Regions from separate parts of the Bifidobacterium aquikefiricola genome, predicted to be linked through region 4. Evidence: riboswitches for the same ligand, from Rfam matches in the RefSeq annotation. Region 4 holds a riboswitch; each other region holds the start of a gene.
The links. Region 4 has a riboswitch for thiamine pyrophosphate ahead of QN215_RS06850 (hydroxyethylthiazole kinase). Riboswitches for the same ligand answer to the same signal wherever they lie in the genome.

Region 1 (2,201 bases), 110 kb from region 4:
ATCATGATGTGCAGCCTGTTCCTGATCCTTCGCAATGGGATACCGACGCATTCACCGCCACTACGAAGGGTGATCGCCTGTTCGGTCGCGGGGCTGCCGACGATGGCGGCGGAATTGCCATTCATGCCGGAAGTCTGCTGGCGCTGGGCGAGGACCTGAGAGTCAACATCAAGGTGTTCTTCGAAGGCGAGGAGGAGATGGGCTCACCGAGCTTCATTCCCTTCATCAAGGCTCATAAGGATGCCTTCGAATCAGATGTGATCATCGTTGCGGATTCGGGCAACTGGTCCGATAAGATTCCCAGTCTGACCACATCCTTGCGCGGCAATACGGATGTTGACGTGACCGTTCGGGTTCTGGGACATCCGGTGCATTCCGGCCAGTTCGGCGGCCCTATTCTTGATGCGAATACCGTGGCGGCCATGCTTATTGCAAGCATGTACGATGCCGATGGTTCCTTGCAGATTCCAGGGCTGAAGAGTCAGGAGCCCGTTGGAGGACTTCAGCAGGATATCGATGAGGCAACGCTTCGTCATGATGCTGCCGTGCTGCCGTCATGGAAGATGACCGGCACCGATTCCTTGGCTTCCCGGCTCTGGACCAAGCCAAGCGTTTCCGTCATCGGATTTGACGCCCATCCGGTTGAAGGTTCATTCAACGTGCTCGCGGATTCTGCCACCTTCAGACTTTCCTTGCGTACGGCGCCTTCGCAACGCCCTGAAGAAGCGCAGCAGGCATTGACGGAATTCTTGAAGGAGCATGCGCCATTCGGAGCGGTCGTTGAGGTCAAGCCCTTGGAGAACGGCATGGGTTGGGCTATGGATCCCAGCAGCGAAGCAGTCAAGGATGCGCAGGCAGCGATGGCACAGGCTTTCGGCGTTGAACCCATCAACAAAGGGGAGGGAGGTTCGATCCCGTTCATTCCCGAACTGCAGAGGCTGTTCCCCCATGCGCAGGTGCTGGTTACGGGACCGGAAGATCCACAATCGAATGCTCACAGTCCGAACGAATCCATCTCGCTCTATGGACTGCGTAGGAATATCGTCGCCGAAGCCTTGCTGATGCAAGCCCTAGGTCGATAGAGTGATGTCTCACGCTCTGCCAGCTAGCTCATTTGCGCTATCTGGCTTGAGTTAGCTGGCTTGACTGCTGCACGATGTGATAACTGAAAATAGGGAGTATCGCTCGATATCCAGCCTTGGTCATGGGATAGGTTATTATCGAATGCAGACACGGGGGCTGTCCGGATTGCGGACGGCTGAGATGAGGCCTAGCCTCGACCGAACGAACGTATACCGGGTAATGCCGGCGCACGGAAGTCCATCTTTCCCGTGCCTTTAGGGAATATGCACATCAGAGATGCATATCTGAGAGATAAGGCACATCATGACATCAGTTACAAGTTCTTCGCACACGTCACTCCGCTGGCGGGTTGTCGACATCGCCGTTGCATCAGTCATCGGAGTGGTGAGTTCATTGATTTTCTGGGCGGCTGCACTGCTCTGGAACGTCGCAGGAAGCCCTATGGAGGCTGTCGTTCCAGGTCTTTCCGGATTGCTTAACGGCCTGTGGCTGTTCGCAGGGCCTCTTGCTGCCATCATCGTTCGAAAGCCAGGGGCTGCGGTGTACGCGGAAGTCATCGCAGCAGTGCTCGAAGCCATACTAGGCAACGCGTGGGGAATTTCCACGCTCTATATCGGTCTGGTTCAGGGTTTCATGGCTGAGATCGCATTCGTCATCTTCATGTATCGCACGTGGAATCTTGCGGTGACTGCTCTCTCTGGTGTGCTCGCGGGCATCGGCTGCTGGGGATATACATTCTTCACGAATCTTCAGGCAATCAACTGGGCTGGCTCATACGGATTCATCAACCTGATAACCACCATCATTTCTGCCATGCTCGTCGCAGGAGTTCTGATGTGGTATCTCTATATCGCCATAGCCCATACGGGTGCGCTCGACCGCTTTGCATCAGGCCGCGATGTTCGCGGAATCACAGCCTGAACGTCATGCACATAAACATAACGGAGAAGACATTTGGCGATGGCAATGCAGACACACGTTCCTGAAGTGAATTCCCATACAGCGCAGAAGGAGACGGAGACGGAGCAGGTCTCCCTCTCCAGCCGTTCGGAGGCAATAGCCGCTGGACAGGCGGCTTCGCTGTCATGGCGCAACTGGGGATACCGACATGCATCACG
Region 2 (2,201 bases), 290 kb from region 4:
GCAAGGTGACGACCATTACGACGTCATCAGCGCCTTCATCAAATCCATGCGAGGCTCCGACGTTGATGCGGCACTGCATTATCTGGCACGCATGATTCGAGCAGGCGAAGATCCGCGCTTCATCGCCAGGCGCATCATGATCGCTTCAGCCGAAGAGGTGGGCATGGCGGCACCTCAGATTCTGCAGACCACGGTTGCGGCCGCTCAGGCTGTGGCGATGATTGGCATGCCTGAGGCTCGAATCATTCTCGCCGAGGCTGTCGTGGCCGTAGCGACGGCACCGAAATCGAACGCCAGCTACAAGGCGATGGATGCCGCACTCGCCGACGTCGACGCCGGTCATATCGGTGAAGTGCCCCTTTACTTGCGCAACGCTCCCACCAAGCTCATGAAAGCGTGGGGCAACCATGAAGGCTACCAGTATGCCCATGATGCGCCCGGAGCCGTTGCCGAGCAGGAATACATGCCTGAGGAACTCAGAGGGCATGAATACTATCATCCCAATGATCGAGGCTACGAGCACGATATCGGTGCGCGTCTCAAACGCATTCGTGAGATTCTCCATGGTGACAAGCCGGGCAGTCCACACAAGAATCTATCGTGAATCCTGCAAGACACGGGAGCTGGAAAGCTGAGAGGGAGATGCAACAATCTCCGACCGTTGAACGTGAAGCGGCTAATACCGTCGAACGAAGTCAATTCCTATCTTGGTAATCCTTCTCGTGATACCTATGTCTGTTCTCGCTCGCCTTCACATGAGTCATTCGTGCGCAATCCGACGAAAGCAGACGAGATTATCGGAGGAGAACATGTCTGCACTTATGCAACATACGACGAACAGTACTATCTCGGCCGGTTCAACGGCTGCGGATGCTGCTGCAACTCACCACTCAATATCAAATAACTCAATGTCACACAATTCAGTTTCAGCACCGGACAGGCCTGTTTCGGCAACAGACGACCCTGTTTCGGCAACAGATAACGCTGTTTCAGCAATACATGATGCTGAATCGCAAGATTCCAAAGGCGACACCGTTGCAAGGCGACGCATCAACGCCCATTGGCGTCCCATCGACATCACGGTCACCTCGGTTATTGCCGTCGCATCCGGACTTGTCTTTTGGATGTTCGATCTTGTCGTTACTGCGCCTACAGCTTTTCTGGAGGGGCTTGTTCCCGGACTTTCTGGATTGATCAGTGGTTTCTGGTACATAGCCGGACCCTTGGCCATCATCATCGTGCGAAAGCCCGGCGCGGCAATCTACGCCGAAACCATCGGCGGGCTGCTGGAACTCGCGCTCGGCAACCAGTGGGGATTCTCCGGTTCGCTGGTGGCGGGTCTGGTGCAGGGCATCTTCAGCGAACTGGTGTTCGCCATCGTCATGTACCGTGTCTGGAACGCGTGGACTGCCACATTGTCCGGTCTGGTCACAGGTTTCGGCGGTGCGCTGTATGCACTGTTCATCTTGCAGTCTGGATTGAAGGCAACCGGAGGCTATGTGGTAACGAACATCGTGGCGAACTGCATTTCGGGCGCGGTGATTTCCGGAATTCTCATGTGGTATCTCGCCATCGCCATCGCCAAAACAGGGGCGTTGTCACACTTTGCATCCGGGCGCATGATCAGTGGCGGCATCCGCAGCTGACCGAGCTGTCACTCGCATTGCTCAAGGCAACATCGGCAGGGAAATGAATCGTCAGTCCTCAAACGGATAGGTCATTCCCCAGATATCTCTGATGTTGTCTTCCAACGTGACCATTCGCAGTGTGTCTTCATGTGTCATTTCAGGGCATTGAGTCTCTCCATCGAGAACCGCGTTGGCTGCCGAAGCGACTTCGTATTCATATCCCGTAAGCTGCTGGGGAATGTCAACGTGCTTGGAGAGGCGGTGCCCATCTGCATAGATGTCAATGCCATCGACGTTATTGATGTTGCTGCATATCATGTATCCCTTGCTGCCCCAGACAATGCCCTGTGCGTCGCTCATGCCCAGCATGGTGCAGGTCGAAACCCCCATGTGTCCATTCTCGTAATGCAAGGTCGTGGAGCTCTGCGCATCGACGCCGGTTTCGAAGAAGGAGGCGCTGCTTTCCAGCGACGACAGATGTTGAGGTCCCAGCACCATGTCGATGAAATTCAGCGGATAGATGCCAACGTCCAGAAGCGCTCCACCTGCAAGTGCCGGGTCGACCAATCGTTG
Region 3 (2,201 bases), 150 kb from region 4:
TGGAAGCGTTCCCTGACATACAAGGCGATGTCGTGGAACTGCATGGAGGCAACGGTTTTGGAAAAGTTCTGCGGGCATTCGATTCCCCGCTCTGCGAAGAATTTCATGTCCATGGTATGCCACACACCCATGGAATCCAGCAGAGTGCCATCGAGATCGAAAATCGCCGCCTTGCCTGCGTTCGAGGTTGACGAAATGCTCATGAGTTAACGAACCGTCTGGTTCTTGCCGACAACGGAATCATCCAAACCGTGTTCATAGAGATCCCAGAAATGGTTCGTCGGCCCATTGCCGTTGCCGAGCATAAGCCCATGCCGTATAGCCATGCTGACGTATCGTTTGGCACGCGCAATGGCCTGGTCTCTTCTATAGCCAAGCGCCAGCTGGGAAGCGATGGCCGACGAATAGGTGCAGCCCGTGCCATGCGTATTCTTCGTGTGAATTCTGGGTGCGGTGAACTCGTGGAAGCGCTCCCCGTCGAAGAGGATGTCTCTGGCGTCACCACTGGCATGGCCGCCCTTGACAAGCACGCTCAGACAGCCCATCCGCTGTATGATTTGCGCTGCCTTGCGCTGATCGTCAACGCCTTCGATGGATATGCCGGAGATTCGCTCGGCTTCGGGAATGTTGGGGGTCAGAACGTCAGCGAGCGGAATGATCGTTTCGATCAAGCTGCCCACGCAGCTTGGATCCATGAGCGGATCACCATTCTTGGCATACATGACTGGATCGATCACCACATGTTCGGGCTGGTACTGTTCAAGTTTCTCCGCCACGGCATGCATGATTGCAGCGCTGTCGAGCATGCCGATCTTGACTGCCTTGGGTGGGATGTCCTCGAAGACGGCATCGATCTGATCCTTGATGATGTTCACGTCGACGTTGTGCACGCTGATGACGCGAGCAGTATTTTCGGCAACGACCGAGGTGATGACCGATTCTGCGAACACGCCATTGGCGCTCATGGTCTTGATATCTGCCTGGACTCCAGCGCCGCCCGAGCAATCGGACCCCGCTATCGTGAGCACGGGAACCAACTGTGTTCCCTCATATGTGGCCGTGTTTGTGGTAGCGGCATCATGTATGGCCGTATGTTCCGAGGTGTTCTCCACCATTGTTCCTCCCTACGCTGGTATTAACCAACAGGTTCTAAGGGTCAGGCATATGCCTATCTCAACTCATGACGAGTTCCCCTGTAACTGACAACATGTTGAAACTAACTCGCGACACAGACAATACCTGGAAAAATCAGCGAACTATATCCGACTCGCTTCGAGCAGTTCCTGAGCGTGGCGCAACGAGGTAGCCGACTCACTGCCAGCCAGCATCCTTGCAATCTCGTGCTGTCGTGAATCGCCCTCGACCATGGTCACCTCAGTTTCGACATGGCTTCCCCGTGAACCGTCTGATGCAGATTGAACGGCTCGCTTGCTGACGGTACATTGAGTCTGCGCCCATGACGCCACCTGTGCGAGGTGAGTGACCACGATCACCTGAGCATGGCGGGAGAGCATGGCCAGTCGTCTGCCGAGCTCAACGGCTGCCTTGCCTCCGACTCCAGCGTCTACCTCGTCAAAGATGAAGACTTTGTCATGTTCCGCTGCTGAAGACGATGTCCTATGTCTCGCATCGCTGTCTGCCATGGAGAGTTCCAGGGCGAGCATCAGACGGCTCAGTTCGCCACCGGATGCGCTCTTGCCCATGGGCAGTCGTGCAGAACCTGGGAATGGCGTGAAGAGGAACTCAATATCATCGCAACCGTGTGAATCCAGCAGCCCTTCATCCACGTCAATCTGGGAAGCTTCCTTATCGGTGGAATTATTGGTGGAATTATCGGTGGAAGCGGTGTGGGCTGACTCGAGCGAAGCGTATGTGGAGTCATCGAATCGTGAAGTCACCTGAATATCAAGGCGAGACCCCTGCATGGCCAGGGAAGCGAGCTCCGAACTCACCTGAGCGCCAAGCTTCTTCGCTGCGCGCAACCGTGATTTCGAAAGTCGTACGGCACTGGTGCCGACGTCGTGAAGCAGCTTGACACGCTGCGCTTTCAGCTCGGCGACGTGTTCAGGCGATGCCTCCACATCCTCCAGTTCAAGCTGCGCCTCATCCCTCCATTGCAGCACATGCTCGACATCGGGACCCCACCGTTGGACAAGCTCGTTCAAGGTATGTATTCGACCGTTGATGGCATCCAGATCGCC
Region 4 (2,201 bases):
GAAGTTTCCGGGCGTGATCTCGTTGCGGAAACTCTTACCCATATTGGCAATGCCGAACGGGGGCTTGGAACGGGAAGAACCCATGACATTCTTGAAATCAACGAAGATGCCCTGTGCAGTTTCCGGACGCAGATAGTGCAGACTGTTGTCGTCCTGAACCGGGCCGAGGTGGGTCTGGAGCATCATGTTGAAGTCACGCGGTTCGGTCCAGTTGCCCTTGGTGCCGCAGTCTGGGCATGGAATGTCTTTCAGACCGTCCTTGGGCTCGTGGCCATGCTTCTCCAAGTATGCCTCTTCCAAGGTGTCGGCTCTGTGACGCTTGTGGCAGGTCAGGCACTCGATCAGAGGGTCATTGAAAACGGTTACGTGGCCGGAGGCAACCCATACGGCAGTAGGCAGAATGATTGATGTGTCCACGCCGACCACATCGCCACGGGTGACGACCATGGAACGCCACCATTCGCGCTTGATGTTGTCTTTCAGCGCGACGCCGAGAGGACCGTAATCCCAAGCGGAACGCGTCCCGCCATAGATTTCTCCAGCCGGGAAAACGAAGCCACGACGCTTCGCCAGCGACACAACGGCATCAAGTTTGGATTCTGACACGGAACACCTCTTGTTGGATTTCACCAGGATTTGAACGAGTTCAAGGTTATAGCCACCGCGTGACACTGACAGGCTCTCTTATCCTTGCTCATTCCTTGCTCATTCCTTGCTCTGGCGAGCATTGCAGACGGTTTCATGTCTGCGTTGTCATTTAGTCTGAAAAGGTCGTGCAGGGGAACTCGCTTGAGTTGAGAAGGTACAACCTGACCCTTGGAACCTGTTGGTTAATACCATCGTAGGGAGGCATGCAATGACTGAATCATTGCCAAACGCATCATCAATACCAAACACATCATCACTGTCGTCATTATCATTATCATCGGCATCGGCTTCGGAATCGGAATCGGCTTCGCCATTATCGTCAGCGCAATCAGAGGCAGTGCGAACAGCTGCAGTGCGATCAACTGCAGTGCGAACAGCGTCGATTTCCAAGTCTTCGCAAAACCTGTCACTGAACGATCCCGTTCGTGAACGGATCAGGACAGCGTGCGAGGAAGTTCGTCAGAAAACGCCGCTCGCACAATCATTCACGAATTTCGTAACCATCAACCTGGTTGCGAATGCGCAGCTTGCCGCAGGCGGGAGCGCGGCGATGAGCTTTCTACCCGATGACATCAAGGATATTGAGGCAATTTCCGGCGCAAGCTACATCAATGTCGGCACGCTCCTGCCCTCGTATGAGGACGCGCTGAAGGATATAGCCAAAAGCTTCTTCGAGCGCACATCACTCTGGGTTCTTGACCCTGTGGCAGCAGGACTGGGCTCGACACGAACGCGGATACTGAAAGCTTTCGCCGAATACCCTCCAACAATCGTGCGCGCGAACGCATCCGAAATCATTGCCCTGTGCGGCATTTGGGATATCAGCCTGAAAACGGATTCCAACGGCAAGGTGAATCGTCCTGCCGGCGTTGAATCCGTAGACGACGTTGACAGCGCGACCCTTCATGCCATCGAACTCGCTCGGTACCTTCGTGAACATAACGCAACGCATACCGCAGCGGTTGCCGTTTCAGGAGAACGCGATCTGGTAACCGACGGCGACCGTGTCTATCGGCTTCCCGGTGGCAATGCCATGATGACGAAAATCACCGGTGCCGGTTGCTCTCTGGGAGGTGTGACGGCAACCTATCTGGCAGTAAGCGACCCATTGACCGCAGCACTCGCAGCTTCCCTGCATTTCAACTGCGCTTCCGAACAGGCTGGCACAGTAGCTCAGGGGCCTGGCAGCTTCCAGACAGCATTCCTGGATGCCCTGTGGCAGATTCAAGCTGCAGAAATCGCAGATTCAACCATCATTGACATGCATTGAAACATCAATCGTTGCATGAAGCAATACGCGATTACACGAAGAAATACGTGATTATACAAAGAAAATCGAGGAAAGAATGAAAGTTTCAACGCAGGTCAATGATTTTCCTTCGTTACGGAAGGTACTTGACATTTCGGCCTATCTGGTAATTGGGCCAGAGAACACGAATGGTCGTGACGTGGCAACGATAGTTAAGGAAGCGCTTGCAGGTGGAATCACATGCGTGCAATTGCGCGCCAAGCACTCCGACGCTTCAGAAATCATCGCACTCGCCCGTCAGATT

Region 1: it holds a riboswitch for thiamine pyrophosphate, as region 4 does, so the genes downstream of both, QN215_RS06375 (ECF transporter S component) here and QN215_RS06850 (hydroxyethylthiazole kinase) in region 4, are expected to answer to the same signal.
Region 2: it holds a riboswitch for thiamine pyrophosphate, as region 4 does, so the genes downstream of both, QN215_RS05680 (ECF transporter S component) here and QN215_RS06850 (hydroxyethylthiazole kinase) in region 4, are expected to answer to the same signal.
Region 3: it holds a riboswitch for thiamine pyrophosphate, as region 4 does, so the genes downstream of both, thiD (bifunctional hydroxymethylpyrimidine kinase/phosphomethylpyrimidine kinase) here and QN215_RS06850 (hydroxyethylthiazole kinase) in region 4, are expected to answer to the same signal.

What each region holds. Positions count from the first base shown of each region.
Region 1 covers NZ_CP129674.1:1,490,338-1,492,538, reverse strand. The annotation lists gene QN215_RS06380 (dipeptidase) at 1-1,082, shown strand, start outside; TPP riboswitch at 1,223-1,335, shown strand; gene QN215_RS06375 (ECF transporter S component) at 1,387-2,004, shown strand; gene QN215_RS06370 (ATP-binding cassette domain-containing protein) at 2,050-2,201, shown strand, end outside.
Region 2 covers NZ_CP129674.1:1,314,332-1,316,532, reverse strand. The annotation lists gene QN215_RS05685 (replication-associated recombination protein A) at 1-604, shown strand, start outside; TPP riboswitch at 607-711, shown strand; gene QN215_RS05680 (ECF transporter S component) at 909-1,646, shown strand; gene QN215_RS05675 (Gfo/Idh/MocA family protein) at 1,698-2,201, opposite strand, start outside.
Region 3 covers NZ_CP129674.1:1,458,719-1,460,919, forward strand. The annotation lists gene QN215_RS06250 (HAD family hydrolase) at 1-203, opposite strand, end outside; gene thiD (bifunctional hydroxymethylpyrimidine kinase/phosphomethylpyrimidine kinase) at 207-1,115, opposite strand; TPP riboswitch at 1,105-1,205, opposite strand; gene recN (DNA repair protein RecN) at 1,257-2,201, opposite strand, start outside.
Region 4 covers NZ_CP129674.1:1,604,669-1,606,869, forward strand. The annotation lists gene QN215_RS06845 (glycine--tRNA ligase) at 1-606, opposite strand, end outside; TPP riboswitch at 768-866, shown strand; gene QN215_RS06850 (hydroxyethylthiazole kinase) at 1,016-1,918, shown strand; gene thiE (thiamine phosphate synthase) at 1,995-2,201, shown strand, end outside.